3 regions of the Burkholderia sp. BCC1996 genome follow, and region 1 is predicted to be linked to each of the others. Evidence: predicted binding sites of a transcription regulator. Region 1 holds the regulator's gene; each other region holds the start of a gene.
What was found. Region 1 encodes FliA, which starts transcription of late flagellar genes. Its sites were predicted from a motif close to CTAAAGTTTNNNNNNNNNNNGCCGNTA; they were not measured.
Positions count from the first base shown of each region.

Region 2: the regulator FliA is predicted to act here: its motif matches at 3,188-3,214, upstream of flgM (flagellar biosynthesis anti-sigma factor FlgM).
Region 3: the regulator FliA is predicted to act here: its motif matches at 1,695-1,721, upstream of flgK (flagellar hook-associated protein FlgK).

Region 1 is NZ_CAJPHM010000022.1:59,698-70,086, reverse strand. It holds gene U4Z64_RS27945 (DUF3443 domain-containing protein) at 1-244, shown strand, start outside; gene U4Z64_RS27940 (VOC family protein) at 390-887, shown strand; gene U4Z64_RS27935 (DUF805 domain-containing protein) at 1,248-1,628, shown strand; gene flhB (flagellar biosynthesis protein FlhB) at 2,067-3,266, shown strand; gene flhA (flagellar biosynthesis protein FlhA) at 3,263-5,365, shown strand; gene flhF (flagellar biosynthesis protein FlhF) at 5,362-7,134, shown strand; gene U4Z64_RS27915 (MinD/ParA family protein) at 7,127-7,945, shown strand; gene U4Z64_RS27910 (RNA polymerase sigma factor FliA) at 7,968-8,702, shown strand; S-adenosyl-L-homocysteine riboswitch at 8,781-8,897, shown strand; gene ahcY (adenosylhomocysteinase) at 8,932-10,350, shown strand.
Region 2 is NZ_CAJPHM010000003.1:268,852-279,240, forward strand. It holds gene U4Z64_RS05450 (flagellar hook assembly protein FlgD) at 1-497, opposite strand, end outside; gene flgC (flagellar basal body rod protein FlgC) at 565-990, opposite strand; gene U4Z64_RS05460 (flagellar basal body rod protein FlgB) at 1,028-1,516, opposite strand; gene flgA (flagellar basal body P-ring formation chaperone FlgA) at 1,722-3,125, shown strand; gene flgM (flagellar biosynthesis anti-sigma factor FlgM) at 3,244-3,576, shown strand; gene U4Z64_RS05475 (flagella synthesis protein FlgN) at 3,662-4,102, shown strand; gene U4Z64_RS05480 (M24 family metallopeptidase) at 4,397-6,247, opposite strand; gene U4Z64_RS05485 (XRE family transcriptional regulator) at 6,681-7,493, shown strand; gene U4Z64_RS05490 (multifunctional CCA addition/repair protein) at 7,744-8,985, opposite strand; gene U4Z64_RS05495 (glutathione S-transferase family protein) at 8,982-9,629, opposite strand; gene U4Z64_RS05500 (complex I NDUFA9 subunit family protein) at 9,684-10,389, opposite strand, start outside.
Region 3 is NZ_CAJPHM010000003.1:253,042-263,430, reverse strand. It holds gene flgJ (flagellar assembly peptidoglycan hydrolase FlgJ) at 1-596, shown strand, start outside; gene U4Z64_RS05415 (flagellar brake protein) at 830-1,585, shown strand; gene flgK (flagellar hook-associated protein FlgK) at 1,778-3,760, shown strand; gene flgL (flagellar hook-associated protein FlgL) at 3,784-5,022, shown strand; gene U4Z64_RS05400 (solute carrier family 23 protein) at 5,244-6,551, shown strand; gene U4Z64_RS05395 (transcriptional regulator GcvA) at 7,191-8,075, opposite strand; gene U4Z64_RS05390 (chromate transporter) at 8,172-8,786, shown strand; gene U4Z64_RS05385 (chromate transporter) at 8,783-9,310, shown strand; partial or broken gene U4Z64_RS05380 (YoaK family protein) at 9,369-10,103, shown strand; gene U4Z64_RS05375 (porin) at 10,305-10,389, shown strand, end outside.

The sequences.
Region 1 (10,389 bases):
GACGACCACCTATACGGCGACGCTGACCGGCCAGAACGGGAAGTCGGGCGGCGTGTCGATGCCCGTCGCGAACGCCGATTTGCTGTTCGCGAATGCGTCGACGTTCGCGTTCAACGACATCGCCGGCCCGTTCGGCGCGGCCGGCTGGCTCGATCTCGGCATGCCGCACTTCTACGGCAAGACGATCTACTTCGGGATGGACCGGACTGCGACCGGCGGCGCGCAGCCTTACGTCGCGTTCTGATCGCGCACGGACGGCAGCAGCAGGAAGGGGGCGAGCGATCGCCCCCTTTTTTTTAGGTTCGTCGCGGATTCCCGGGGAACGCCGCGCCAGCGCCTACGATATAAGACCGGCACCGGTGCCGGCACGACATCGAGGAGACAGCGCCATGAGCCAGCGTATCCAACGCATCACGCCGTTTCTGTGGTTCGACCACGACGCCGAGGCGGCCGCCCGCTTCTACGTGTCGGTGTTCGACGACGCGCGCATCCTGCACGTCGCCCGTTACGGCAAGTCCGGCGCGCAGGCGTCGGGGCAGGCGGAGGGCGCGGTGATGACGGTGTCGTTCGAACTGGACGGGCAGGCGTTTCTTGCGCTGAACGGCGGCCCGGCGTTCCCGCTCACACCGGCCGTGTCGTTCGTCGTCAACTGCCGCGACCAGCAGGAGATCGACCGCTACTGGGCGGCCCTGGCCGAAGGCGGCGACGAGCGCGCGCAGCAGTGCGGCTGGCTGCGCGACCGCTTCGGCGTGTCGTGGCAGGTGGTGCCGGTGCAGATGCCCGAACTGATGGCGGGCGACCCGGCACGCGCCGAACGCGTGATGGCGCAGGTGATGAAGATGAAGAAGCTCGATCTCGGCGCGTTGCAGCAGGCGGCGGCCGGTTAGCGAACGCCGGCCGGGACGTGCCGTTTTCGACGTGCGCGCGCGACGTCCGGCGATATTCCCGGCCGGTCGGTCAATCAGCGCAGAACGATCGTTTCGATTATCGAGCGAGATGCGTTTCACGCTGGTGTAATCAAGTCGTGGATTATCTTGCCGCTATTTATGTCAGGTCGCCGCGATTATAAAAATGACGTGACATGCGCGTTGGCGCTACGGCACGCCGCCGCTGCGGCCGCTCCAGTAATGCGAAAGACGGCGTGAGAGACGGTCAACATGCGAAAGGAGATGCGATGCGAAGAAATTCAAACTTATAATGCCCGCGTTGTTTCCGAGGTCGCCGATATAAAACATGAGGGCAATAAGATGAGTTTCAGTGAAGCCGTTCGTGCCGCACTCAATCAATACGCGAAATTCGAGGGCCGCGCGCGCCGCGCGGAATACTGGTATTTCGCGTTGCTCACGAGCGTCGTGTCGATCATCTGCCAGGCGATCACCATGGTGGGGCGCGACACGAGCGCGATCTCGCTGCTGCTGATGATCGTCGCGGCCGTCGTGTCGCTCGCGCTGGTGCTGCCGAGCCTCGCGGTCACCGTCCGCCGCCTGCACGATACGGGCCGCTCGGGCTGGTTCCTGCTGATCGCGCTCATTCCGCTCGTCGGCGGGATTCTGCTGCTCGTATGGATGTGCTCGCGCGGCACCAACGGCCCGAATCGTTTCGGCTCGGATCCGATTCCGGTGATCTGAGCGCCGCCCGCCCCGACGCGCGACGCCGTCGTGTCGGGGCGGGCCGACGATCGCTTCACGGCTGCCTTGCTTCGCTGCTTGGCAGATCCCACGCTTCCCCGTTTCCCCGTTTCCCCGTTTCCCCGTTTCGCCGTTTCGCCGCTTCGCCGCTTCGCCGCTTCGCCGCGTCACACCTTCATCCACATCACCACATCGCCACGTCACCACGTCACCACGTCACCACGTCACCACGCCACCGCGCCACCGCGCCACCGCGTCACCGCGCCGCCGCGCCCGCGAACGCGTTTTCCATCGTCTCCCCGCGCGCCGCCCCCGCTCGCCCGATTCCTCGAAATACCCCCCTTTCCCGGCTTTGCTCGACCGATCGGCGTTTGACGGGCGCATGAATAATCGGTGTCACTGGAGAACGGCATTTCGCCGTACCCGACTGGAGGCCCCGTGGCAGACGAGAGCGATCTCGACAGAACCGAAGCCGCCACTCCGAGGCGCCGCGAGAAGGCGCGCGAGGAGGGGCAGGTCGCGCGTTCGCGCGAGCTGGCTTCGTTCGCGCTGCTCGCGGCCGGGTTCTACGGCGCGTGGCTGCTCGCGGGTCCGTCGGGCGCCCACCTCCAGGCGATGCTGCGCGGTGCGTTCGCGTTCGACCGCGCCACCGCGTTCGACACCCACCGGATGCTGTCGGCGGCCGGCAGCGCGAGCCTCGAGGGTCTCGCCGCGCTGCTGCCGATCCTCGCGCTCACCGGCCTCGCCGCGCTGCTCGCGCCGATGGCGCTCGGCGGCTGGCTGATCTCGCAGAAGACCTTCGAGCTGAAGTTCGACCGCCTGAACCCGATCTCGGGCCTGGGCCGGATGTTCTCGATCCAGGGGCCGATCCAGCTCGGGATGTCGCTCGCGAAGACGCTCGTCGTCGGCGGGATCGGCGGGATCGCGATCTGGCGCAGCAAGGACGAGCTGCTCGGTCTCGCGACCCAGCCGCTCGGCTCGGCGCTCGCCGATGCGCTGCATCTGGTCGCCGTGTGCTGCGGCACGACGGTCGCCGGGATGCTGGTGGTCGCCGCGCTCGATGTGCCTTACCAACTCTGGCAGTACAACAAGAAGTTGCGCATGACGAAGGAAGAAGTGAAGCGCGAGCATCGCGAGAACGAAGGCGATCCGCACGTGAAGGGCCGCATCCGCCAGCAGCAGCGCGCGATCGCGCGGCGCCGGATGATGGCCGCCGTGCCGAAGGCCGACGTGGTCGTCACGAACCCGACGCACTTCGCCGTCGCGCTGCAGTACACGGACGGCGAGATGCGTGCGCCGAAGGTCGTCGCGAAGGGCGTGAACCTCGTCGCCGCGCGCATCCGCGAACTCGCGGCCGAGCACAACGTGCCGCTGCTCGAGGCGCCGCCGCTCGCGCGTGCGCTGTATCACAACGTCGAACTCGAACGCGAGATTCCCGGCTCGCTGTACTCGGCTGTCGCCGAAGTGCTCGCGTGGGTCTACCAGCTCAAGCGTTTCCGCTCGGAAGGCGGCGCCTTCCCGGCCGCGCCGGTCGATCTCGACGTGCCGGCCGACCTCGACAAGGGGTCGTCGGTCGCCGCCGACGACGAGCGTGAAGAAGCCGAAGACACGCTCGGCAAGCAAGGGAACGCAGCATGAGCACCCCGACCACCGGCCTGTTCGCCAAACGCCCGAACCCGTTCGCGGGCACCAACCTGCGCGCGCTCGCGGGCCCGATCCTCATCTGCATGATCCTGGGGATGATGATCCTGCCGCTGCCGCCGCTGCTGCTGGATCTGCTGTTCACGTTCAACATCGCGCTGTCGGTGATGGTGCTGCTCGTCAGCATGTACACGATGAAGCCGCTCGACTTCGCGGCGTTCCCGAGCGTGCTGCTCTTCTCGACGCTGTTGCGGCTGTCGCTGAACGTCGCGTCGACGCGCGTCGTGCTGCTCGAAGGCCACACCGGCCCGGACGCGGCCGGCCAGGTGATCGAGGCGTTCGGCCACTTCCTCGTCGGCGGCAACTTCGCGGTCGGCATCGTCGTGTTCGTGATCCTGATGATCATCAACTTCATGGTGATCACGAAGGGCGCGGGGCGGATCGCCGAAGTGTCCGCGCGCTTCACGCTCGACGCGATGCCCGGCAAGCAGATGGCGATCGACGCCGACCTGAACGCCGGCCTCATCAACGAGGAGCAGGCCCGCAAGCGCCGCCTCGCCGTGTCGCAGGAAGCCGAGTTCTACGGGTCGATGGACGGCGCGTCGAAGTTCGTGCGCGGCGACGCGATCGCGGGCCTGATCATCATGGCGATCAACGTGATCGGCGGGCTGATCGTCGGGATGGTGCAGCACGACATGAGCTTCGCAGCGGCCGGCACCAACTACACGCTGCTGACGATCGGCGACGGCCTCGTCGCGCAGATCCCGTCGCTCGTGATCTCGACCGCGGCCGGCGTGATCGTGTCGCGCGTCGCGACCGACGAGGACATCGGCACGCAGATCACCGGCCAGCTGTTCACCAACCCGCGCGTGCTCAACATCACTGGCGCGATCATCGTGCTGATGGGGCTGATCCCGGGCATGCCGCACGTCGCGTTCCTCGCGCTCGGCGGCGGCGCGATCTGGCTGGCCCGCACGCAGACGCGTCGCGCGGCGGCCCGCGTGGCGGCCGGCGACGTGACCGAGATCGCACCGCCCGCCGCGCTGCCGGGCGACAGCCACGAGGCGACGTGGGACGACGTGCAGCTGATCGATCCGCTCGGCCTCGAAGTCGGCTACCGGCTGATCCCGCTCGTCGACAAGAACAGCGACGGCGAGCTGCTCAAGCGCATCAAGAGCATCCGCAAGAAATTCGCGCAGGAAATCGGCTTCCTGCCGCCGGTGATCCACATCCGCGACAACCTCGAGCTGCGGCCGAACGCATACCGGATCGCGCTGAAGGGCGTCGAGATCGGCACGGGCGAAGTGTTCCCGGGCCAGTGGCTCGCGATCAACCCGGGCCAGGTGACGGCCGCGCTGCCGGGCGCCACGACGCAGGACCCGGCGTTCGGGTTGCCGGCCGTGTGGATCGACGTCGCGATGCGCGAGCAGGCGCAGGTGTACGGCTACACGGTCGTCGATGCGAGCACGGTCGTCGCGACCCACCTGAACCATCTGGTCGTGCAGCACGCGGCCGAGCTGCTCGGCCGCCAGGAAGTGCAGTCGCTCGTCGAGCGCACCGGCAAGGATGCGCCGTCGCTCGTCGAGGACCTCGTGCCGAAGACGATCTCGCTGACGACGCTGCAGAAAGTGCTGCAGAACCTGCTCGAGGAAGGCGTGCCGATCCGCGACATGCGCACGATCCTCGAGGCCGTGTCCGAACACGCGGGCCGCGGCGACGCGTACGAGATCACCGCCGCGGTGCGGCTGTCGCTCGGCCGGGCGATCACGCAGCAGTGGTATCCGGGCGCGGGCGAGATGCAGGTGATGGGCCTCGATTCGAATCTCGAGCGCGTGCTGTCGCAGGCGCTCGCCACCGGCGCGAACCCGGGCCTCGAACCCGGCCTCGCGCACAACCTTCTGACCGGCACGCAGCAAGCGATGCTGCGTCAACAGAATCTCGGGCTGCCGCCCGTGCTGCTGGTGCAGCACGCGCTGCGCGCGATGCTCGCGCGTTTCCTGCGCCGCAGCCTGCCGCAACTGAAAGTGCTGTCGTATGCCGAAGTGCCGGACACGCGCACGATCAAAGTCGTTAACGTCATCGGGGGTTCCGCTTGAACATTCGCAAATTCACCGGCGCGACCAGCCGCGACGCGCTCCGCCTCGTGCGCGAGGCACTGGGTGCCGACGCCGTCGTGCTGTCGAACCGCACGCTCGATGACGGCAGTGTCGAAATCGTCGCGCTCGCCGATTCGGATCTCGCCGCGGTCGCGCCGCCGGCCGCGGCCCGGGCGCGCAGCCTTCCGCCGCGCACGCCGGAATCCGTGCCGGCCGCAGCCGTGCCGGGCATCGTGTCGCGCCCGGGTGCCGGGCTCGCGCGCCCGGCCGTCAATCCGTATGCGGCAGGCGAGGGCGGGCTCCCGGACGTGTTTTCCTCGGTGTTCGGCGCGCGCGCCGAAGCGACGGAGCCGGCCGCGGAATCGACCGCCTTCGACGCGGATGCCGACGCGCACGCAACGGCCGCGGCATCGGCTGCGCCCGTTGCGCCGGTCACCGCTGCCGGCACGCCGTCGGCAGCGTCCGAACCCGCGCCGTGGCTCGTCGAGCACGCGAAACGCCTGACCCAGCAGCGCGAAGCGCTGATCGCCCGCGCGCAGGCCGCCCCGCAAGCGCCGGCCCGCACGCAGCACGACGCCGCACCCGCGACGCCGGCCGCCTGGGCGCGCGACATCGTGCGCGACGCCGAGCGCCGGATGCCGTCCGCCGCTGCTGCGACGGCCCGCCAGGGCGAAACGAGCGCCGCGAAGCCGGCCGAACGCACGCGCCTGTCCGCCGAGGCTGCCGCCGCGGTGGCCGACGCGGTGAAGGCGCGCGTCGAGAGCATCGTCAACGACACGGTGATGCACGAGCTCGGCGCGATGCGCGGGATGATGGAAGCGCAGTTCGACAGCCTGATGTGGCATGACCGCCAGCGCCGCAGCCCGGTGCACGGCGCGCTGACCCGGCACCTGTTCTCGGCCGGCTTCTCCGCGCAGCTGGTGCGCATGCTGGTCGACAACCTGCCGTCCGGCGACGGCGCGCAGACCTTCGAGCAGGCCGCCGACTGGGCGCAGTCGGTGCTCGCGGCGAACCTGCCGGTGCTCGGCAGCGAAGACGCGCTGATGGAGCGCGGCGGCGTGTTCGCGCTGATGGGGCCGACCGGCGTCGGCAAGACGACGACCACCGCGAAGCTCGCCGCGCGCTGCGTGATGCGCTTCGGCGCGAGCAAGGTCGCGCTGCTGACCACCGACAGCTACCGGATCGGCGGCCACGAGCAGCTGCGCATCTTCGGCAAGATCCTCGGCGTCCCCGTGCATGCGGTGAAGGATGCGGGCGATCTCGAGCTCGCGCTGTCCGAGCTGCGCAACAAGCACATCGTGCTGATCGACACGATCGGCATGAGCCAGCGCGACCGCGCGCTGTCCGACCAGATCGCGATGCTGCACGGTGCGAACGCGCCGGTGCAGCGCCTGCTGCTGCTCAACGCGACGAGCCACGGCGACACGCTCAACGAGGTCGTCCAGGCCTACCGCAGCGCGGCCGACCATCCGCACGCGGCACATCCCGATCTCGCCGGCTGCATCCTGACCAAGCTCGACGAGGCGACCCACCTCGGCGGCGTGCTCGACACGGTGATCCGCTACAAGCTGCCGGTCCACTACGTGTCGACCGGCCAGAAGGTGCCGGAGAACCTGTACGTCGCGTCGACCAAATTCCTGCTGAAGAGCGCGTTCTGTGTGCCGCGCGACGGCTCGCCCTTCGTGCCGCAAGACGAAGACATGCCGACGCTGCTGTCCGCACTGACCGCACGTTCCACCGCCGAGCTGCACGAGGTGCGATTTGGATAAACGGATCATCGATCAGGCCGAAGGGCTGCGGCGCCTGCTGGCCGGGCGCGCGTCGCGCATCGTCGCGGTGACGGGCGGGCCGGCGGGCGTCGGCTGCACGTCCACCGTCGTGAACCTCGCGGCGGCGCTGACCGCGCTCGGCAAGGACGTGCTCGTCGTCGACGAGCGCGCCGACGTGCAGTCGGCCACGGCGACGCTCGCGGGCGCGTGGCTGCGCGACGGCGAACGCACGCGCGTCGCCGCCGGCTTCGGCCTGTGCGCGGCCGCGCGGCTCGCACGCGACGGCTACGACGATACGGAACTGAGCGACTTCGTCGACGGCCAGGCCGACATCGTGCTGGTCGACGCGCAGCTCGGCGCCGACGGCGGGTTCTCCGCGCTCGCGCGCGAAGCGCACGACGTGCTGATCGTCACGCGGGTCGCCGCGCAGGCGATCACCGAGGCGTACGCGTGCATGAAGCGGCTGCATTTCGCGCACGCGGTCGCGCAGTTCCGCGTGCTGACCAATCACGTCGGCAGCCACGCCGACGCGAGGACCGCATTCGACAACCTCGCGGGCGTCGCGAGCCGCTACCTGACGGTGTCGATCGCCGACGCCGGCTGCGTGAACGCCGATCCGCTCGTCGAGCATGCGCGCGACCTGATGCATACCGCGGTCGACGCGTTTCCGTCGTCGGCCGCCGCGCGCGATTACCGGCAGATTGCCGCCGACCTGCTGTACTGGCCGATGCGCCCGGGCACGGGCGCGGGGCGCGCCGTGCATGCGGGCGGCAAGCCGTCTTACGAGGCGGGTGCGGCGCACGCCGCGTGAGCGCCACCGCAAGGAGAGAGCCATGATGTACAACGCTCAGGGAAAGATGACCCAGGCCGACGTGCTCGCGCAATACGCGCCGCTCGTGCGGCGCCTGGGGCTGCAGCTCGTCGCGAAGATGCCGGCGAGCGTCGACCTCGACGACCTGATCCAGGCCGGCATGATCGGCCTGATGGACGCGGCCGGCCGCTACAAGGAAGACCAGGGCGCGCAGTTCGAGACCTACGCGACCCAGCGCATCCGCGGCGCGATGCTCGACGAGCTGCGCAGCAACGACTGGCTGCCGCGCAGCCTGCGCAAGACGTCGCGCGAGGTCGAGCACGCGGTGCACCAGGTCGAGCAGCAGCTCGGCCGCTCGGCGAGCGAGACCGAGATCGCGCAGCACCTGAAGATGCCGCTCGACGAATACCAGGGGATGCTGCAGGACCTGCACGGCAGCCAGCTCATCTATTACGAGGATTTCGACCGCGCGGCCGACGACGAGCCGTTCCTCGACCGCTATCGCGTCGATCACGCCGATCCGCTGTCGGCGCTGCTCGACGACCACCTGCGCGAGGCGCTCGTCGACGCGATCGACCGGCTGCCCGAGCGCGAGAAGCTGCTGATGTCGCTGTACTACGAGCGCGGGCTGAACCTGCGCGAGATCGGTGCGGTGCTCGAGGTCAGCGAGTCGCGCGTGTGCCAGCTGCACAGCCAGGCCGTCGCGCGCCTGCGCGCGCGGTTGCGCGAACAGGCGTGGGTCGGCGCGGAGAACTGACCCCTTTCATTGCGCCCACGCGCGCCGATGCCGCGCGCGGCGCGCATTTCCCGCGCCGATTTGCTACAATCCTTCCCGTTTTCCGAGGAGCGTTGCGACGGACCATCCTGCGTCCGCCAGGCTCGGAAAGCTTCACCAAGCAGCCGTGCGGCGATATTTGCACCGGCCCCGCTTCCTGAACGGCGCTCACGTCACCAATTTCTAGAACTTTTTTAGAAAGGAGGGCGTGATGAACGCCATTATCGATTCCAAGGCTTCCACCGATTACATCGTCGCCGACATGGCGCTTGCCGGCTGGGGCCGCAAGGAACTGAACATCGCCGAGACCGAAATGCCGGGCCTCGTGCAGATCCGCGACGAATACAAGGCGCAGCAGCCGCTGAAGGGCGCGCGCATCGCCGGTTCGCTGCACATGACGATCCAGACCGGCGTGCTGATCGAGACGCTGAAGGCGCTCGGCGCCGATGTCCGCTGGGCGTCGTGCAACATCTTCTCGACGCAGGACCACGCTGCAGCGGCGATCGTCGAAGCCGGCACGCCGGTGTTCGCGTTCAAGGGCGAGTCGCTCGACGAATACTGGGAGTTCTCGCACCGCATCTTCGAATGGCCGAATGGCGAATTCGCGAACATGATCCTGGACGACGGCGGCGATGCAACGCTGCTGCTGATCCTCGGCTCGAAGGCCGAGAAGGACCGTTCGGTGATCGCGAAGCCGACCAACGAGGAAGAAGTCGCGCTGTACAAGTCGATCGCGAAGCACCTCGACGCGGACCCGACCTGGTACTCGACGCGCCTCGCGCACATCAAGGGCGTGACCGAAGAAACCACGACCGGCGTGCACCGCCTGTACCAGATGGAAAAGGACGGCCGCCTGCCGTTCCCGGCGTTCAACGTGAACGACTCGGTCACGAAGTCGAAGTTCGACAACCTGTACGGCTGCCGCGAATCGCTCGTCGACGGCATCAAGCGCGCGACCGACGTGATGATCGCGGGCAAGGTCGCGGTCGTCGCGGGCTACGGCGACGTGGGCAAGGGCTGCGCGCAGTCGCTGCGCGGCCTGGGCGCGACCGTGTGGGTCACCGAAATCGACCCGATCTGCGCGCTGCAGGCGGCGATGGAAGGCTACCGCGTCGTGACGATGGAATACGCGGCCGACAAGGCCGACATCTTCGTGACGGCGACCGGCAACTACCACGTGATCAACCACGATCACATGAAGGCGATGCGCCACAACGCGATCGTCTGCAACATCGGCCACTTCGACTCGGAAATCGACGTCGCGTCGACCCGCCAGTACCAGTGGGAAAACATCAAGCCGCAGGTCGACCACATCATCTTCCCGGACGGCAAGCGTGTGATCCTGCTGGCCGAAGGCCGCCTCGTGAACCTCGGCTGCGCGACCGGCCACCCGTCGTTCGTGATGTCGAACTCGTTCGCGAACCAGACGCTCGCGCAGATCGAGCTGTTCGTGCGCGGCAACGAGTACGAGAACAAGGTGTACGTGCTGCCGAAGCATCTCGACGAAAAGGTCGCGCGCCTGCACCTCGCGCGCATCGGCGCGAACCTGTCCGTGCTGTCGGACGAGCAGGCTGCGTACATCGGCGTGCAGAAGGACGGCCCGTTCAAGCCGAACCACTACCGCTACTGATGCGCCGCCGCCGCCGTGCCGCGTGCGTCCCGCATCGGG
Region 2 (10,389 bases), on a different contig from region 1:
GGCGTCCAGTTGAACGGCACCGTGCCGGCCGACTGCTGGCCCGCGTTGATCGTGTTCACGACGACGCCCGCGCTGTTCTTCACGGTGATCGTCAGGTTCGACACGTCGCTCGTGAGCGACACGCCGAACGGCGATGCCGCGCCGCTCTTCACCGCGACGCTGTTGCCCGGCGCGAGCACGTTCGTGCCGATCAGCAGCGCGGCCTGCGTCTGCTGGCCGGCCGCGAGTTGCGTCGACAGCGACGTGAGCGACGTATTCAGCTGCGCGATGCCGCTCACCGTGTTGATCTGCGCGAGCTGCGACGTCATCTGCGAACTGTCGACCGGGCTCGTCGGATCCTGGTTCTGCAGCTGCGTGACGAGCAGCTTCAGGAACGTCGCCTGCAGGTCGCTCGCCGAGGTGCCGGTCGTCGACACGTTGTTGGTGTTCATCGTGTCGGTCGGCAGGGTCGACACGTTGGTGCCGCTGCTGCCGATCGTCGTGCTGGAGGAAGTCATCCTGGGTAGCCTTGTGTCGAAACGGTCGGGTCTGGGCCCGGGTGTGGAAGGTCGCTCGGCGCGCGGCTTACGTGCCGATCGTCAGCGTCTTGAGCATTAGCGTCTTCGCGGTGTTCAGCGTCTCGACGTTGGCCTGGTACGAGCGCGACGCCGAGATCATGTTCACCATCTCCTGCACCGGATCGACGTTCGGCATCTGCACGTAGCCGTTCGCGTCGGCGGCCGGGTTCGCCGGGTCGTAGGTCGACTTCATCGGCGACGGATCGTCGACGACCTTCGTCACGCGCACGCCGCCCACGCCCTGGCCGGACGCGGTGCGCGCGCCGCCCATCGGGTCGGTCGCGAACACGACCTGCTTGGCCTTGTACGGCTTGCCGTCGGGGCCGGTCGCGCTGTCGGCGTTCGCGAGGTTCGACGCGGTGACGTTCAGGCGCTGCGATTGCGCGGACAGCGCCGAACCGGCGACGCCGAAGATGTTCATCAACGAGGGCATGGAGGCTCCTGGTGCTTGTGCTCGGGTTCGGTTGCGCTTACGAGTTCGTCGAGATCGCGGCGATCATCGCCTTGATCTGCTGGGTCATCACGGTCATCCCGGTTTCGTAGTGCAGCGCGTTGTTTGCGAACTGCACGCGCTCGACGTCGAGATCGACCGTGTTGCCGTCGAGCGACGGCTGCAGCGGCATCCGGTACTGCGCGCGGCCGTAGTCGTCGGCCGGGCCGCCGGTCGGCATCAGCTTCGCGGTGCCGGCCATGTGGCCGGGTGCCGTCGACACCATCGTCATCCCGCTCGCCACGCCGGCCGGCTGCGCCATCGGCAGCTGCGCGGCGTTGCTCGGCGCGAGGCCGCCGCCGGCCTGCTTCAGCGAGCGCGCGAGGGTCGACGCGAAATCGGCGTCGCGGGCCTGGTAGCCGGGCGTGTCGGCGTTCGCGATGTTCGACGACAGCAGCTCCTGCCGATAGGCGCGCACGTCGAGCGCCTGTCGGCCGAACGCGAATTCGGCATCGAGTTTGTCCAGCATGTGTGCGTCTCTCCGTATGAAGCGCTGCACGCCCGTTGCGCCGGATGGCGACCCAAGGGGCTTTTTTCCATGACAGCGATGGTAGGCGGCGGGCGCAACCGGCAATCGGACGAATAACGCGGCAAAGGCCCCCTCTATTCATCGTTTGCGCGACGGCCCGGCTCCCTAGAATGCGAATCGGATCAACGGCTTCGAGGACACGGCGATGACAGGCAGCGCACTTCGCGGCAACCACGGACGCGGCACGCGCAGGTCGCGTGCGTTCGCGCTCGCCGCGGCGCTGTGGCTCGCGGTGCCGGCCGCGCACGCGGACGACGGGATGATCGTGATTCCCGGCCGCGGCGAAACGGCCGAGACCGCGCTCGCGCAGGCGAACGCGGCCAGTGGCGGTCAGTTCGGAGGGAATTCGGGGACGGCTTCGGGTACGGGTACAGGTGTGGCCACGACGGTCGGTGCAGTCGGTGCAGTCGGTGCGGGTGGCGCAGGTGGCGCGGGTGGCGCAGGTGGCGCAGGTGGCGCAGGTGGCGCAGGTGGCGCAGGTGGCGCGGGTGGTGCTGCCGGCGTGACCGGCGCGGCCGCGGCCGGCTACGCGGCGCAGCCGGCTGGCTCGATGGTCGTGATGAACGTCCCGCCGCCGGCTGCCGTGCCGGCGCCGACGCCGCGCCCCGCCTACGCCGCCGCGCGCACGAACGCCACGACCGCCTCGAACGCCGCGAACGCCTCGAACGCAGCGAACGCAGCGAACGCAGCGAACGCAGCGAACGCAGCGAACGCAGGTTATGGTCCCCTGCGCGCCGCCGATCCGGGCGCCGTCGCGACCGTCGTCGCCGGCGCGGCCGACCCCGCATCGAATTCCGCGCGACCGGCCATCGCCGCGCGCCTCGCCGCGGCCCGCGCCGCTTCAGCCGCGCCGGCCCCGCGCGCACCGGCGGCTGCCGCCAACCCGCCCCAGGTAGCCGCCGCGCCCCAGCCGGCGACACCGCCCGGCCAGCAGGACCCCGACACGATCCGGCGCACGGCGCTCGCATTCCTGCGGCAGCAGGTCGCGGGCCTGCCGGGCAAGACGACCGCGACCGTCGCGGCCGCGTTTCCGCGCGGGCTCGCCGCGTGCACGACGCTCGAGCCGTTCCTGCCGACCGGCGCGCGCCTGTGGGGCCGCACGACGGTAGGCGTGCGCTGCGCGGGCGAGCGGCCGTGGACCGTCTACCTGCAGGCGAAGGTCGCCGTGCAGGCCACCTATTACGTCGCCGCGCGCCAGATCGCGCCCGGCGAGCCGCTCACCGCGGCCGACCTCGTCGCGCGCGAAGGCGACCTGACGGTGCTGCCGCTCGCGGTGATCACCGATCCCGCGCAGGCGGTCGGCGCGACCGCGCTGGCGCGGATCTCGGCCGGGCTGCCGCTGCGCCAGGACATGCTGAAGAGCGCCGCGTCGGTGTCGGCCGGCCAGACGGTACGGGTCGTCGCGGCCGGGCCCGGCTTCACGATCTCGGCCGAGGGCAGCGCGCTCGCGAATGCGGCGCCGGGACAGTCGGTGCGGGTCCGGATGGCCGCAGGGCAAATCGTCACGGCGATCGTCAAGGATGCCGGGACCGTCGAAATTCCGCTGTAGGGCCGGATCACACCGCAAGATTGTAAAGAATTGTTTATTCGGAGAATTTCGGGCTCACGATGCTAAAGTTCGGGCCGACCCGGCCGTTATCTGGGTCATACCGTCCAGGAAACCCACCGTGAAGATCGATTCCACTCCGAACCCGAGCCCACTCGCGTCGACCGGCAACGGCGCGGCCCGCGCGCAATCCGGCGCGGCTTCGTCGTCGTCCGCGCAGGCGGCCGACGCAGGATCGACCGGCGGCGACACGAGCGTGAACCTGTCGGGTCTGTCCGGCCAGCTGCGTTCGCTGTCGGCCTCCGGCAGCGCCGACATCGACACGGCCCTCGTCCAGTCGATCAAGGACGCGCTGAACAACGGCACGTTGACGATCGACGTGAACAAGATCGCCGACGGCGTATTGAATACCGCCCGCGACCTGCTGCAACAGCAGCGCTCGCAGGGCAACTGAGCCGGCCCGGGGCCCGTCACGCCCTGACCGGTCCCCTGGTTTGCCGGCATGCGGCCCCGCGTGCCGGCGCGACGAGCATGACGCGATGAGAGAAGAGCTGCTGGCCACGGTCAACGACGAACACGCGACGGTCGAAGCGTTCGCGTCCCTGCTCGCCTACGAGGAAAAGGCGCTGACGACGCCGGAGCCGCTTGAAATGCTGCCCGGCATCGTCGAGAAGAAGAGCGCGCTGATCGACCGGCTCGCGCAGCTCGAACGCACGCGCGACACGCAGCTGTCCGCGCTCGGCTTTCCGGCCGGCAAGAAAGGGATGGACCAGGCCGCCGAGCGCGACGCACGCCTCGCCGGCCGCTGGCAGTTGCTGCTGCAGGCCGCCGAACGCGCGCGCCAGGCCAATGCGACCAACGGGATGCTGATCCGGATCCGGATGGACTACAACGAGCGCGCGCTCGCGGTGCTGCGCTCGGCGCCCGCGCCGGCCGGCGTCTACGGGCCCGACGGGCGGGTATCGGCGCTGATGCGCTGATTCTCCGACGTACTGAATCTCCGACGTACTGATTCTCCGACGTACTGATTCTCCGACGTACTGATTCTCCGACGTACTGATTCTCCGACGTACTGATTCCCTGACGTACTGATTCCCTGACGTACGGATTCCCTGACGTACTGATTCCCTGACGTACGGATTCCCTGACGCACCGATTCTCTGACGTACCGATTCTCTGACGTACGGATTCCCGACGGACCGATCACGCCGGCGCAGCGACGCGCCGCGCGTGCATCGCGCGGCCCGCCTGCGGCCGCGCGCCCCTTCCCCGCCTTACAGCAGCGGACACGCAGTGACCTGCGTGCCGCGTTCCACGCAAAGCCGTTCGTAGTCGCGCAGGTACGCGCGCTCGTCGTCGTTCAGCAGTTCGACGTCGATCAGGTCCCAGTCGTAGCCGACCGTGACGATGTTCTCGAACGCGACGGTGTCCGATGCGTCGTCGTCCGCGCGCACGATCACGATGTTCTCGATCCGCACGCCGCCCTTGCCCGCCACGTAAATGCCCGGCTCGACCGAAATCACCGCGTTCGGCACCAGCCCGTACTGCGCGCCCGGCGCGAACCGCACGCCGCCCTCGTGCACGTGGATCCCGACGCCGTGCCCGGTGCCGTGACCGAAATCGTAGCCGTGGTCGCGGCACACCTGGCGCACCGCCGCATCGACGTCGCCGCCCGTCGCCGTCTTCGGGAAGCGCGTGACGAGCCCCTTGATGCAGGCCTTCAGCGCGACCGTGTAGATCTCGCGCTGCCACGGCTGCGCGACCGTCTCCGGCCGCGTGCGGCGCAGCACGACGCGCGTGCAGTCCGTCGCGAAACCGGCGTCGTAATACGCGCCGCTGTCGAGCAGCACGAGTTCGCCTTCGGTCAGCTCGACGTCGGCGCTCGCCGCCGTGTAGTGCGCGAACGCGCTGTTCGCGCCGTTCGCCGCGATGGACGGGAACGTCAGCGCGACCGCCGAGCGGGCGCCGTACGCGTCGTTGATCGTGCGGGCCAGGTCGTACTCGGTATGGCGCTGCCCCGGCTCGCCGGCCTTCGCCCAGCGCATCGTTTCAGCGATCGCCGCCGAACTGCGCGCGAACGCGTCGCGGAACCGGTCGAGCACCGCCGGCGTCTTGCCGGCGCGCAGCGCCTCGACCGGGTTGAAGTCGGCATGCCGCGCGTGCGGCCACACGCGGCGCACCGACTCGACGAGCGCGCAGTTGACCGACTCGAAGCCATAACACACATGCTCGACCGCGAACCGCGCGAGGAAGCGCTCGAGTTCGGCGAAGTCGCGCCGGATCACGTGCAGCGCCGGATACGACGCCAGTTCGACCGGGCAGCGGTCGCAGCCCTCCGGCAGGAACAGCGCGACCTGCTCGCCGATAGCGAACAGGAAGCCCAGGTGCGACGACGCATTCGGGATGTGATAGCCGCGGCTGTTCAGCAGGTACGCGAGGTCGTCCGACGCGCACGTGAAGAACGCGGTCGTGCCGGGCGCAGCGCCGGTGTGCGCGGCGAGCCGCCGGTTCAGCGCGTCGAGGTTCTGCGCGACGCTCGCGCCGGTCATCGCGTCCGGCAGCTCGAAGATCGGCCGCTCGACCACCCAGCCCGGCAGCGCGATCGCGCGGTCGATCTCGCGCTCGACGAGGCCCGTCCAGTCGAGCGATGCCGCCTGCGTCTGCTCGACCAGCCGGTCGCGCTGCGCGACGCTGATCCGCAGCGCGTCGTAGCCGACCCGCGCGAGCCGGCTCGCGTGCGCGAGCAGCCAGTCGGCCAGCGCCTGCCAGATCGTCACGCTCATCCCGAGCTTCTCGATGCGCACGCGCGCCGGGTCGCACTGCTGTTCGGCCTGCAGGTGATAGCGGCCGTCGACGAACAGCACGAACGGCGGCACGCCGAGCGCCTCGGCGGTCGCCGCGCTCAGGAAGATCCCGCAGCCGGCCGAGCCGTCGAAGCCCGACAGCGCGTAGCGCGGGTTGTTGCGGCGCGGCAGGTATTCGGTGATGTACTCGTCCTGCGACGTGACCACGACCGCGTCGAGCCGGGCGGCGTCGAGCAGGCGCGACAGGCCGGCCTGCGTGTCGGCGACGGACGCGTCGTACGGGGGAAGGCCGGAGAAGCTGTATTTCAGTCGATCGATCATCGGATACCCGTTATGGATTGTTGTCGGCGGCCGGCGGCGTCACGCGGCATGGCGCACGCCTCGCGCGGCACGCTGCCAGCGCGGACGACGCGCGACCCGGCGGGCAGCCGGGCCGTGGTGCCGTTCCCGCAGCAGGCTCTCGGGAAAATTTTTGTCTCACTTAACTTTGTTTGATGCGTGCGACAGAATCTAGAGCACGGTGAAATTGAGGTCAAGCTAAAATTTTCGTAGGGCTAAAATTGCCGATGCGTGCGGTGCGCGACGGCGGCACCGCCGTGCGCGGCGTGGCGGCGGACCGGCGCGACTGCGCGGTACAATGCGCCCGCATCGTCGTCCCGACGGCCGTGCTTCGTGCGATTCGCGGAACGGCAACGTCCGGCGACTGCACCGCCCCCCTCGCTCGCCTCCCGACTCGTTGCCACGAAAGAGATCCATGGATTCAGACATCATGCGTATCGGCCAGCGCATTCGCCGCCTGCGCCGGGAAGCGAAGAAAACGCTGCTGGAAGTCGCGACCGAAGCGAACCTGTCGGTCGGGTTCCTGTCGCAGGTCGAGCGCCATCTGACCGGTATCTCGCTGTCATCGCTCGTCAACGTCGCGAAAGCGCTCGACGTACCGCTCGGCACGCTGATCGACCAGCCGCGCCAGGCGCAGCCCGACTCGCACGCGGGCCGCCGCGAACCGTATGCGGTCGACGCCGCGTCGCAGTGGTACGAGCGCCTGTCCACCACCTTCGACGGCAGCCAGATCAACGCGCTCAAGGTCCGGATGATGGAGGGCTACCGGTCGGAATGGGTCGCGCACGGCGGCGACGAGTTCGTGTACGTGCTGACCGGCCGGCTCTGCTACACGATCGGCAAGAAGGATTACCCGCTGTCGCCCGGTGATTCGCTGCACTTCGACGCGAGGAAGCGCCATCGCGTCGCGAACGTCGGCGACGGGCCCGCGGAGCTGATCGCGGTCGGCACGCTGCCCCTCTTCGACGACAACTGCGCCGAGTTGGGATCCGCGGCGATGAAAATCAGGCTGCTCGCACGCGATGCCGGCGCGACGCCGGGCGAGCCGCGCGTGAGCCGCCGCGAACCGGCACCGAAGCGGGAGCGCGACGCGGATGCCGCGCAGCCCGCCGACAAGCCGGCCCGCGCCGCGGCCAAGACGGCTGCCGGGAAGTCCCGCTCGGCCACCGGCAAACGTCCGGCTGCCGCCACGCCGGCGCGCCGCACCGCCGAGCGCATGAAGAAATGACGGCTGGCGGCCGGGCGGCGCACCGCTCGGCGCGGTCCGCACGATTTGCGGAATCGATTCACGGCCTGATTCACGGCCCGATTCGTAGCCCCGATTCGTAGCCCCGATTCGTAGCCCGATTCGTAGCCCGATTCGCAGCCCCGATTCGCAGCCCGGTTTGCAACCCGATTCCCGGGCCCGGTTTGCAACCCAGTTCCCAAGCCTGTTCGCAACCCGGTTCCCAGCCCAGTCCGCGCCCCGATTCCCCCGCCTATTCCGCGATCGCCAGCGCCTGTTTGACGGCCTCGACCCGCGCGCGATGCACGGCGTCCTTGATCTGCATCGCATCGTTGCCGACACCACGCGCGATCGCGCCCGCGTCGACGCTGCGCGCCGCCACCAGCGCCACGCGCAGCCGCTCGGCCTGCGGATACGGCTGCGTGTCGAGCCCGAGCCGGCCGCGCGCATCCGCTTCGCATGCCTGCAGCATCTCGGCGAAGCGCGCCGGCTTGCGCAGCGCGTCGCTGCGCTCGAAGAAGCGCACCAGCGCGGCCGCGCCCATTTCCATCACGCGATGCAGGTTGCCGTGCTCGCGCGCGACCACCAGCGCGAGATCGCGGCAATCGTTCGGCACGCGCAGCCGCTCGCACAGCGGCTTGATGAGGTCGACGCTGCGGCCTTCGTGGCCGACATGGCGCGGCAGCACGTCGGCGGGCGTCGTCGCCTTGCCGAGATCGTGCGTGAGCGCCGCGAAGCGCACCGGCAGCGAATAGCCCTGCTTCGCCGCATAGTCGACGACCATCATCACGTGCACGCCGGTATCGACTTCCGGGTGGTAGTCGGCGCGCTGCGGCACGCCCCACAGCGCGTCGACCTCGGGCAGGATGCGCGCAAGCGCGCCGCACTCGCGCAGCACCGCGAACATCCGCGACGGTTTCGCCTCCATCAGCCCGCGCGCGATCTCCTGCCACACGCGCTCGGGCACCAGCGCATCCGCTTCACCTGCGTCGACCATCCGCCGCATCAGCGCGAGCGTGTCGTCCGCGACCGTGAAATCGGCGAAGCGCGCGGCAAAGCGCGCGATCCGCAGGATCCGCACCGGATCCTCGACGAACGCGTCGCCGACATGTCGGAACACGCGTGCGCGCAGGTCGGCCTGCCCGTCGAACGGATCGATCACCGGGCCGACCAGTGCGCCCTCCGGGCTCACTTCGCGCGCCATCGCGTTGATCGTCAGGTCACGCCGCGCGAGGTCCTCTTCGAGCGTCACGTCCGGCGCATAGTAGAACTGGAAGCCGTGATAGCCGGCCGCCGTCTTGCGCTCGGTGCGCGCGAGCGCGTATTCCTCCTGCGTGTCCGGATGCAGGAACACGGGGAAATCCTTGCCGACCGGCCGGAAGCCCTGCGCGGCCATCTGCTCGGGCGTCGCGCCCACCACCACGTAGTCGCGGTCCTGCACCGGCACGCCGAGCAATTCGTCGCGGATCGCTCCGCCTACTGCGTAGATGTTCATGGCGTCGGTTCGTATTCGGCGATCACGTTGGTTTCGCGGCGCGCGCCATCGATCCAGCGCTGCACCGCCGGCAGTGCCGTCACGCGCGCCGCATACCCGGCCGCTTCCGGCGACAGCGCCGGCGCATACGTGTTGAAGCGCATCACGACGGGCGCATACATCGCATCGGCGATGCCGAATTCGCCGAACAGGAACGGGCCGCCCGAGGCCTCGATGCACGCGCTCCACAGCGCGTCGATGCGCGCGACGTCGGCAAGCGCCTCGGGCGTCGCGCCGCGCCCCGGCATCGACGCGCGCACGCTCATTCCCATCTGCGTGCGCAGCGCGGCGAAGCCCGAATGCATCTCGGCCGAGATGCAGCGCGCATGCGCGCGATCGAGCGGATCGGCCGGCCACATCGGGAACTGCGGATAGCGCTCGGCGAGCGTCTCGGCGATCGCGAGCGAATCCCAGATCGCGACGCCGTGGTCGTCGATCAGGCACGGCACCTTGCCGGTCGGCGAATACTCGCGGATGCGCGCGGCCGTGTCGTCGCGGCGCAGCTCGATCACGATCTCGTCGAACGGGATGCCGAAATGCGCGAGCAGCAGCCACGGCCGCATCGACCACGACGAGTAGTTCTTGTCTCCAATGACGAGTTTCATGGCGGTGTTCCGGAAAGCGCGAAAGTGAATGACGGAAGCGACGGTCCGCGGCGCCTAGCGGCGGCGCGAGCGGAACCAGTCGAAGCGGGAGCGCCGCGCGGCATGGCCGAGATACGCGGGCGCGATACTCTCGAGACTCGCGGGCGAGATCCCGAGTTCCGGTGCGAGCGGCCCGGACAGCACGTTCGGCACCGACATCGACGCGAGATTGTCGCGCGTGATCACCGGCTCGCCGGGCAGGCATTCGAACACGCTCGCCTGCAGCCGCGCGAGCGCGTCGGGCAGCCGCACGATGCGTGCCTGCCTGCCGACCAGCGTGCCGCAATAGCGCACCAGCTGCTCGAGCGTGTAGACGGTCGGCCCGCCGAGTTCGTAGGTCTTGCCGTGCGCGGCCGCGAGATCCAGCGTGTTGACGAACGCGCGTACGACATCGCCGACGAACACCGGCTGGAAGCGCGCGTCGGGCATCGCGAGCGGCAGCACCGGCAGCGTGCGCTGCAGGTTCGCGAACGTGTTCAGGAACGCGTCGCCGGGGCCGAACACGACCGACGGGCGGAAGATCGTCAGCGCGAGCGAATCGGTCGCCGCGACCGCATGCAGCGCGGCCTCGCCGTCGCCCTTCGAGCGCTGGTACATGCTCGGGCCGTGCGAATCGGCGCCGAGCGCGCTCATGTGCAGCACGCGCCGCACGCCGACTTCGACGCACGCGGCGGCCAGCGCGGCCGGCAGCGCGACGTGCGCGCGCTCGAACCCGGGCCCG
Region 3 (10,389 bases), on a different contig from region 1:
CGGGCAACGAAGGCAGCCTCGCCGCGATGAACGCGATGGCGCGGGCCTACGCGAACGCGGCGAACAACGGCGGGCTCGCCGGCTCGCGCGGCTATACGGCCGGCAGCGCGCTGACGCCGCCGCTGAAGGGCGCGAGCGGCGTGCAGGACGCCGACGCGTTCGTCGACCGGCTCGCCGGCCCGGCGCAGGCGGCGAGCGCGACCACCGGCATCCCGGCGCGCTTCATCGTCGGCCAGGCCGCGCTCGAATCGGGCTGGGGCAAGCGCGAGATCCGCGCGAGCGACGGCTCGACGAGCTACAACGTGTTCGGCATCAAGGCGAACAAGGGCTGGACGGGCCGCACGGTGTCGGCGCTGACGACCGAATACGTGAACGGCACGCCGCGCCGTGTGGTCGCGAAATTCCGCGCGTACGACTCGTACGAGCACGCGATGACCGACTATGCGAACCTGCTGAAGAACAACCCGCGCTATGCGGGCGTGCTCAGCGCGAGCCGCAGCGTCGAGGGTTTCGCGCACGGAATGCAGAAGGCCGGTTACGCGACCGACCCGAATTACGCGAAGAAGCTGATCTCGATCATGCAGCAGATCGGCTGACGGGGCAGGGCCGCAACGGCCCCGCCTGCCGCCGTTTTTACAATCTTACGAACCGTGCCCGGCATCCCGCCGCGCGCGGTTTTCAACGTTTGCGCGAAAAATACCGGCGTTTCGATCTAAACTTTCGGTGAGCACTGCCGCTAAGTGTGAGAGACCTGTAACCGGGCCATGTTCTGGCCCGGTTTTACTGCGCACCGGTCGCCCGGGCGCCCTGAAAAGAAAACCGGCTAGCCATGAATATCGAAACGTCGACCGATCCGAGCCTGGATGCGGGCCATTCCGGGCCCGACTACGCCCGCCGCAATCCGCTGGAGATCGGCGTGCAACTGCGCAACCTCGTGAACCGGGGCGACTTCCTGACCGTCCAGTACCCGGGCGGCCAGCTCGTCACGCGCCTGCTCGAGGTCGACGTCGGCGCGCGCACGTTCACGTTCGACTGGGGCGCGCTGTCCGAGCAGAACGCCGGCATCCTCGGCGCGTCGCATTGCACCTTCGCGGCCGCGCCGGAAGGCGTGCGCGTCGAATTCACCACGAACACGCCGCGCGAGACGCGCTACGAGGGGCTGCCCGCGTTCGTCGCCGATTTCCCCGACGTGCTGATGTGCATCCAGCGCCGCGAGTATTTCCGCGTCGATGCACCGATCGTCGATCCGTTCCTGTGCCGCGGCCGGTTGCCGGACGGCGAGGGCTTCATGTTCGAGGTGCATAATCTGTCGCTCGGCGGCGTCGGCCTGCGGACCGCCGACGAGCGCGTCGAGGCGCTCGATGTCGGCACGCTGCTGCCGGGCGTCGAGCTCGAGTTGAACGGCCACGGCAAGCTGTCGCTCGACCTGCAGCTCGTGTCGCAGCGTTCGACCCAGATGCCGAACGGCTCGCGCCGCTACCAGCTCGGCTTTCGCTTCATGTCGCTGCCGGGCAGCGCGGAGAACACGCTGCAGCGCCTGATCACGCAGCTCGAGATGAAGCGCCGCTCGCTCGCGCGGGCCTGACGCATCCGCTCGCGGCCCGGTTCTGGGCCGCTTTCGCACCGGCGCCGGCAGCGTGCGCCGGGCCGCTCGCCGGACGACGCGCATGCGCGCGTCGCGCACGCATTTTTCCCTCAATTTTTCCGATCCGCGGCCGTTATACCGGGAGTCACGCAACCCGGCGGCCGCAGCGCGGCCGGCTCATCAGGATCGCGCATGTCCAACTCACTCATGAACCTCGGTGTCAGCGGCCTCAATGCCGCGCTCTGGGGCCTCACGACGACCGGCCAGAACATCAGCAACGCCGCGACGCCCGGCTATTCGGTCGAGCGCCCGGTCTATGCCGAGGCGAGCGGTCAGTACACGGCGAGCGGCTACATGCCGCAGGGCGTGAATACCGTCACCGTGCAGCGGCAGTACAGCCAGTACCTGAGCGACCAGCTGAACAGCGCGCAGTCGCAGGGCGGCTCGCTGTCGACCTGGTATTCGCTCGTCGCGCAGCTGAACAATTACGTCGGCAGCCCGACGGCCGGCATCTCGACCGGGATCACGGGCTATTTCACCGGGCTGCAGAACGTCGCGAACAACGCGTCCGATCCGTCGGTACGGCAGACCGCGGTCAGCAACGCGCAAATCCTCGCGAACCAGCTCAACGCGGCCGGCCAGCAGTACGACGCGCTGCGCCAGAGCGTGAATACGCAGCTCACCGACACCGTGTCGCAGATCAACACGTACACCAAGCAGATCGCGCAGCTGAACCAGCAGATCTCGGCAGCGAGCAGCCAGGGGCAGCCGCCGAACCAGCTGATGGACCAGCGCGACCTCGCGGTGTCGAACCTGTCGAGCCTCGCCGGCGTGCAGGTGGTGCGCAACGACAGCGGCTACAGCGTGTTCCTCGCGGGCGGCCAGCCGCTCGTTCTTGCCGACAAGAGCTACCAGCTCGCGACCGTCACGTCGTCGTCCGATCCGAGCGAGCTGACCGTCGTGTCGCAGGGCATCGCCGGCGCGAACCCGCCGGGGCCGAACCAGGCGCTGCCCGATGCGTCGCTGTCGGGCGGCACGCTTGGCGGCCTGCTCGCGTTCCGCAGCCAGACGCTCGACCCCGCGCAGGCGCAGCTCGGCGCGCTCGCGACCAGCTTCGCCGCGCAGGTCAACGGGCAGAACGCGCTCGGCGTCGACCTGGCGGGCAATCCGGGCGGCAACCTGTTCACGGTGGCGAACCCGACCGTCTATTCGAACCAGGGCAATACCGGCAACGCGGCGCTGTCCGTCTCGTTCGCCAACGCGTCGCAGCCGACGACGAGCGACTACACGCTGTCGTATGACGGCACGAACTACACGCTGACCGACCGCGCGAGCGGGTCGGTGGTCGACCAGAAGGCGGGGCCGATGCCGGTCTCGCTAGGCGGGCTGAACTTCTCGTTCTCGTCCGGCGCGATGAATGCCGGCGACCAGTTCACCGTGCTGCCGACGCGCGGCGCGCTGACGGGCTTCGGCCTCGCGACGACGAGCGGCTCGGCGATCGCGGCCGCGTCGCCGGTCGTCACGTCGGCGTCGAGCACCAACATCGGCACCGCCAAGATCGCGCTGAGCGGGGTGACCTCCGGCTATCAGATGCCGTCGACCAAGCTGACCTACGACGCGGCGACGCAGTCGCTGTCGGGCTTCCCGGCCGGTACCACGGTGACGATCCCGGGCACGCCGCCGACGTCGGTGACGATCAGCAATCCGACCGACCCCGTGCCGTACGACCCGTCGACCGGCGCGGCGATGACGATGTCGGGCACGGCCGCCGGTGCGCTGAACGGCGTGACCGTCACGCTGTCGGGCACGCCGTCGGACGGCGATTCGTTCACGATCGGGCCGTACGCGGGCGGCACGAGCGACGGCAGCAACGCGCTCGCGCTGTCGCGGCTCGTCAACGCGAAGACCCTCGGCGGCGGCACGACGACGCTCACGGGCGCCTACGCGAACTACGTGAACAACATCGGCAACGCGGCGAGCCAGCTCAAGTCGTCGAGTACCGCCCAGACGGCGCTGGTCGGCCAGATCACGTCCGCGCAGCAGTCGGTGTCGGGCGTGAACCAGAACGAGGAAGCCGCGAACCTGATGCAGTACCAGCAGCTCTACCAGGCGAACGCGAAGGTGATCCAGACGGCGGCTTCGCTGTTCCAGACCGTGCTGGGCCTGTTCAGCTGAGCGGATTCGAGAGGATAGAAACGATGCGGATTTCCACGACCCAGTTCTACCAGCTGAACGTCGGCCAGATGAACGATCAGCAGGCCCAGCTCGCGCAGCTCTACCAGCAGATCTCGAGCGGCGTGAGCCTGTCGACGCCGGCCGACAACCCGTTGGGCGCGGCGCAGGCCGTGCAGCTGTCGATGACGTCGGCCACGCTGTCGCAGTACGCGGCGAACCAGAGCACGGCGCTCGCGTCGCTGCAGGCCGAGGACCAGGCGCTGCAGAGCGTCGGCAACGTACTCGGCAGCGTCCAGTCGACGATCGTGCGCGCCGGCGACGGTTCGCTCGCCGACAATAACCGCGCAGCGCTCGCGGCGCAGCTCGAGGGCTACCGCGACCAACTGGTGTCGCTCGCGAACTCGACCGACGGCGCGGGCAACTACCTGTTCGCCGGCTACCAGAATTCGACGGCGCCGTTCACGAAGGACGCCGCCGGCAGCATCAGCTATGTCGGCGATACGGGCACGCGCACCGTGCAGATCGACGATTCGCGCAGCGTGCCGCAGGGCGACTCGGGCCTCTCGGTGTTCATGTCGGTGCAGGCGCTGGGCAACTCGCCCGTCCAGGCGGCCGGCGCGGCCAACACCGGCACGGCCACCATCGGCAACGTCACGGTGACGGATCCGTCGGCTGCGACCAACGGCCATCAGTTCACGATCACCTTCGGCGGCACCGCGGCCGCGCCGACCTACACGGTGACCGACAACTCGATTTCACCCCCGACTCCCGGCCCCGCGCAGGCCTATACGTCGGGCACCGCGATCGCGCTCGGCAACGGGATGAAGGTCGCCGTGTCGGGCACGCCGTCGCCCACCGACACCTTTTCGGTCACGCCCGCGCCGCAGGCGAGCGGGGTCGACGTGTTCTCGACGCTCGATTCGATGATCACGGCGTTGAAGACGCCCGTCGCCGGCAATCCGACGGCGACCGCCGCGCTGTCGAACACGCTGAGCACGGCCGCGACGAAGATCGGCAACTCGATGCGCAACGTCACGACCGTGCTGGCGTCGGTCGGCGGCCGCGAGCAGGAGGTCAAGGCGATGCAGACCGTCAACCAGACCGCGGCGCTGCAGACGACCAGCAACCTGTCGGACCTGACGAGCGCCAACATGGTCACGACCATCAGCCAGTACCTGCAGGTGCAGAACGCGCTGAGCGGCGCGCAGAAGGCCTACGCGCAGCTGCAGAACATGTCGCTGTTCCAGTACATCAATCCATGATCCGCGTGGCGTCCGCCGCGATGTGAGCGCCCGCTCACATCGCGCGGTGCGCCGGCCGGCCGCCGCCGACGCGGTCGCGCCGCTCCGATGCCCCCCGGCAGGCACGCCCGCCGCCCCGGCGGTTCGCGCTTGCCAGCCCCATTTCCGCTCCGTAAACTCGCGCCAGATTCCAGACCGGCGCACCGTCCCGCAGCCGGCGTACGACAGGAGCCCTTTTCCCCATGTCCGATTCCTACTTCCCGCGCTGGCGGGTGCAACCGACCGGCGCGGTCTCGCGCGTGGTCGGCCCCGACGAACGCCTCGCGTGGCCGCAGATGGTCGCGATGGGCGTGCAGCACGTCGTCGCGATGTTCGGCTCGACCGTGCTCGCACCGCTGCTGATGGGCTTCGACCCGAACCTGTGCATCTTCATGTCGGGTATCGGCACGCTGCTGTTCTTCGTGCTGGTCGGCGGCCGCGTGCCGAGCTACCTCGGCTCGAGCTTCGCGTTCATCGGCCTCGTGATCGCGGTGACGGGCTACGGCGGCAGCGGCCCGAACCCGAACATCCCGGTCGCGCTCGGCGGGATCGTCGCGTGCGGCGTCGTGTACGTCGCGCTCGGCGCGCTGGTGCAGGCCATCGGCACGCGCTGGATCGAGACGCTGATGCCGCCCGTCGTCACCGGCGCGGTGGTCGCGGTGATCGGGCTGAACCTCGCGCCGATCGCGGTCAAGGGCGTGTCGGCATCGACCTTCGACTCGGTGATGGCGCTCGTCACGGTGCTGTGCGTCGGCGGCGTCGCGGTGTTCGCGCGCGGGATGATGCAGCGCCTGCTGATCCTCGTCGGGCTGGTGATCGCCTACGTGATCTATGCGATCGCGACCAACGGGATGGGCCTCGGCAAGCCGGTCGATTTCGCGATCGTCGCGCATGCCGCGTGGTTCGGCGTGCCGAGCTTCCGCGCGCCGGTGTTCGATCCGCACGCGATGCTGATGCTCGCGCCGGTCGCGGTGATCCTGGTCGCGGAGAACCTCGGCCACATCAAGGCCGTCAGCGCGATGACGGGCACCAACCTCGATCGCTACGTCGGTCGTGCGTTCATCGGCGACGGGCTGGCGACGATCGTGTCGGGCAGTGTCGGCGGCACCGGCGTGACCACCTATGCGGAGAACATCGGCGTGATGGCCGTCACGCGGATCTATTCGACGCTCGTGTTCGCGGTCGCCGCGCTGATCGCGATCGGGCTGGGCTTCTCGCCGAAGTTCGGCGCGGTGATCCAGACGATTCCGGGCCCGGTGCTCGGCGGCGTGTCGATCGTCGTGTTCGGGCTGATCGCGGTGACGGGCGCGCGGATCTGGGTCGTCAACAAGGTCGACTTCTCCGACAACCGCAACCTGATCGTCGCGGCCGTCACGCTGGTGCTCGGCGCCGGCGACTTCTCGCTGAAGATCGGCGGCTTCGGGCTCGGCGGGATCGGCACCGCGACGTTCGGCGCGATCATCCTGTACGCGATCCTGCGCAAGGAAAAGGAGCCGGGGCCGGTGGTGTGAGCCGCGGCGCCGGCGGCAATGCCCGCGCGAACGGCGCGGATGATCGTCGTAGCGCGCGTGCGCGCGCCGGGGCTGCGGATTTCGCTTACCGGATCGCGGTGTCGTGACGTCGTGTGCTGTTGCGAACCGTGTCGGCGCAGCGGATCTCGACGGTGCGAAGTCGCGCCGTCGGCATCAGCGGGTGCGCAACAGCGGCAGTGATGCAGGACAGCAGCCGTGTGACGGCCGATATGAGTTTCGACATGATTTCCCCCGACCCGCTGGATGAATGTTTGTCACCTGCATCGGGTCGTTCGCCCGTGCAGGGTTCGTCGTCTGCACGGCTGCATCAGCAAGCAACGGGCCAGCACGCGGACTTTCGCGCAAACAGGGGCTCGGCGGGGGCCGCGTGACGCCGGTGCAAGGTGGCGCACGCGAAAATGTTTCAGCGCTGAAACGCGCGGCGGTGGGCCGGTCGGCCGCATGCCAGGCCTCACGTGCGGTGGCGGGAACGACGGGGAAACGCAGGGGCGCGCGACATCGATTCCGCAGGGGAATCGCGGGCGTTGCGCGCGGATCGGTTTCATTCCTGCAACGCGGACGGGGACGTGAGGTGGCACGCCGCGTCGTTTCGATCGGGTAGCGGCGACGCGGCGCGCGTCATCCGTTCGCATTCCCCAGCGCTTCCAGCCACGCGCAGAACTGCGCGACCAGCGGATCGTCGGCCGGCGTGCCCGGCGCGATCCACCAGTAGCTGCGTGTCGCGATGCGCGGCCCGTCGAGCGGCATCACGAGACGCCCGCTCGCGAGCTCGTCGTCGATCAGCGGCAGCGGGCCGAGCGCGACGCCCAGCCCGTCGACGGCCGCCTGCAGCGCCAGGTAGAAGTGGTCGAACGACTGCCGCTTGCGCCCCTTCATCGTCACGCCGGCCGCCGCGAACCAGTCGCGCCAGCCTTCCGGCCGCGTGTCCGAATGCAGCAGCACGTGCCGCGCGAGATCGTCCGCGCGGGTGATCGGCGCGCGCTTGAGCAGCGCGGGGCTGCAGACCGGAATCACGCTTTCGTCGAGGAAGTGGCCGCTCGTGCAGTTCGGCCAGTGGCCGGGGCCGCGGCGGATCGCGACGTCGAAACCGTCGAGCGCATCGAGCGGCGCGTTCGACGTGGACAGCTTCAGCTCGACGTTGGGCACGTCGCGCTGGAACCGCGACAGGCGCGGCAGCAGCCATTTCATCGCGAAGGTCGGCAGCGCATTGATGCGCAGCACGCGCGCGGCCCCGGTGTTGCGCAACTGCTCGGTGGCGAGCGCGATGCTGTCGAACGCGGCGCGGACGGTATCCAGATAGCGGCGGCCTTCGTCGGTGAGCTTCACGCGCTTGCCGTAGCGGTGGAACACCGGCTTGCCGAGCCACGCCTCGAACCCGGCGATCTGCCGGCTGATGGCACCATGAGTCACATGCAGCTCGTCGCCGGCGGCGCTGAAGCTTTCATGTCGTGCCGCTGCTTCAAAGGCCCGAAGCGCGGAAAAGGGCGGGAGATCGCGTGCCATGCTTGTGATTCTAGATCACAAGGGCGCGCCGATAAAATCGTTTTGCCGGCGTGCCGCACGGCGGTAACCTCGGGGCATCGTTTGATGAGGAGCCCCATGCAATCCGTTTCTCCGCCGCCTGCCGCGTCCCCACGTCGTGTCGGCCTCGCCGAGCTGTTCACCGGCTTCCTGTCGCTCGGCCTGATGTCGTTCGGCGGCGCGCTGCCGTTCGCGCGGCGCACGATCGTCGACGACCGCAAATGGCTCACCGCCGACGAATTCACCGATCTGCTCGGGCTGTGCCAGTTCCTGCCGGGCGGCAACGTGATCAACCTGTCGGTCGCCGTCGGCATGCGCTTTCGCGGCGTCGCGGGCGCGTTCGCCGGCATTCTCGGGCTGATCGCGGGCCCGACGCTCGTGGTCGTCGGGCTCGGTGTGCTGTATGCGAAGACGCAGGGCGATCCGCGCGTGCAGCACCTGTTCGGCGGGCTCGCCGCCGCGGCAGCGGGCCTGCTCGTCGCGATGGCCGTGAAGGTCGCGAAGCCGCTGCTGCACGCGCCGCGCACCGCGGTCGGCATCGCGGCCCTCGCATTCGCCGCGATCGCGGTGCTGCGCATCCCGCTCCTGAGCGCGATGCTGGTGCTGACGCCCGTGAGCATCTGGCTCGCGTCGCGGCGCCGCGAGACGCCGGCACCGCAGCGCGCCGCCGTGCGCGATGGAGGCCGGTCATGAACGACACGCTGATCGCGATCGCGACGATCTTCAGCCAGCTGTCGCTGCTCGCATTCGGCGGCGGCAACACGATCCTGCCGGAGATGCAGCGGCAGGTCGTCGACGTGCACCACTGGATGAGCGCGCACGCGTTCACCGCGCTGTTCGCGCTCGCGCAGGCCGCGCCGGGGCCGAACATGATGATCGTGCCGCTGGTCGGCTGGCATGTGGCCGGCTGGGCCGGGCTGCTGGTCGCATCGATCGCGAAGTTCGGGCCGTCGTCGATCGTCACGGTGCTCGCGCTGCACGCGTGGGAACGCTTTCGCGACCGGCCGTGGCGCCGCTACGTGCAACAGGGGCTGATGCCGGTCACGGCCGGACTCGTCGCGGCCAGCGCGGTGCTGATCTCGGAAGCGTCGAACCGCACCGCGATCCAGTGGGGCATCACCGCCGCATGCGCGGTGCTCGCGTGGCGCACGCGTATCCATCCGCTGTGGCTGCTCGCGGCCGGCGCGCTGATCGGGCTCACCGGCATCGGCCAGTGAGCGGCGCACAACCGGCGTCCCGTGCGCGATACTGGCGCGACTCTTCACGGGAGGCTTGATGGATCTCGACGGCGCCAGCCGCAATCTCACCGTCGCCGCGCTGCTCACGCTGTCCGGCGGCTATCTCGACGCGTACACGTACGTCGGTCACGGCCACGTGTTCGCGAACACGATGACCGGCAACGTCGCGCTGCTCGGCATCAACGTGTCGGCCGGCGAATGGGCGGCCGCGCTGCATCACGTGCCGCCGCTCGGCGGTTTCGTGGTCGCGGTGTTCGTCGCGCACCTGCTCGGTCTCGCCGCGCAGCGCGGCTGGATGCGGCACACCGCGTTCGCGAGCCTGATCGTCGAGATCGCGTTTCTCGGCGTCGCCGCGAGCGGGCTCGTCGGCGCGTCGAGCGCGTGGCTGATTCCCGGGATCTCGTTCGTCGCGACGCTGCAGACGCTGTCGTTTACTCATCTCGAGGAACTGTCGTACACGTCTGTGATGACGACCGGCAACCTGCGGCGCGCCGCGCAGAAGCTGTTCGTCGGGCTGATTCCCCGCTACGACGCGGGCGCGCTGCACGATTCGGCGCTGCTCGCGACGATCAGCTTCTGCTTCCTGGCCGGCGCGGTGGTCTGCGGCCTCGTGACGCGGCTCATGCCGGACGTCGCGCTGTGGGGCGCCGTGTTGTTGCTCGCCGGTGCGTTCGCGGAGATCGTGCGGCGGGCGCGGCGGCGCGCGGGCGGTGGGCGCGACAGTGGCGATGGGGCGGCCGGCAACGGGGGCGCCGACGCTCACGGCAGCAGCGGCAGCAACGGCAGCAACCCCGGCGCGGGAAACGTTGTTCCAGGGCGACAATCGCGCGCGACCGCGCGTTTCAATTTCTTTCAGCCTGCGCACTGGTCTTATGATTCAGCCCACATCGCGCGCGCCATGAGCGTCCGCGATCGCCACCCGGCTGCGCACGCGGCCGGCCATGAATGGAGACACCTACAAAAAGGAAAGCTCATGAAGCAGACCACCCGGCTCGCAGCCATCGCAGGGGGCGCAGTGCTGGCCTTCGCCAGCCAGTACGCAGCAGCACAAAGCTCGG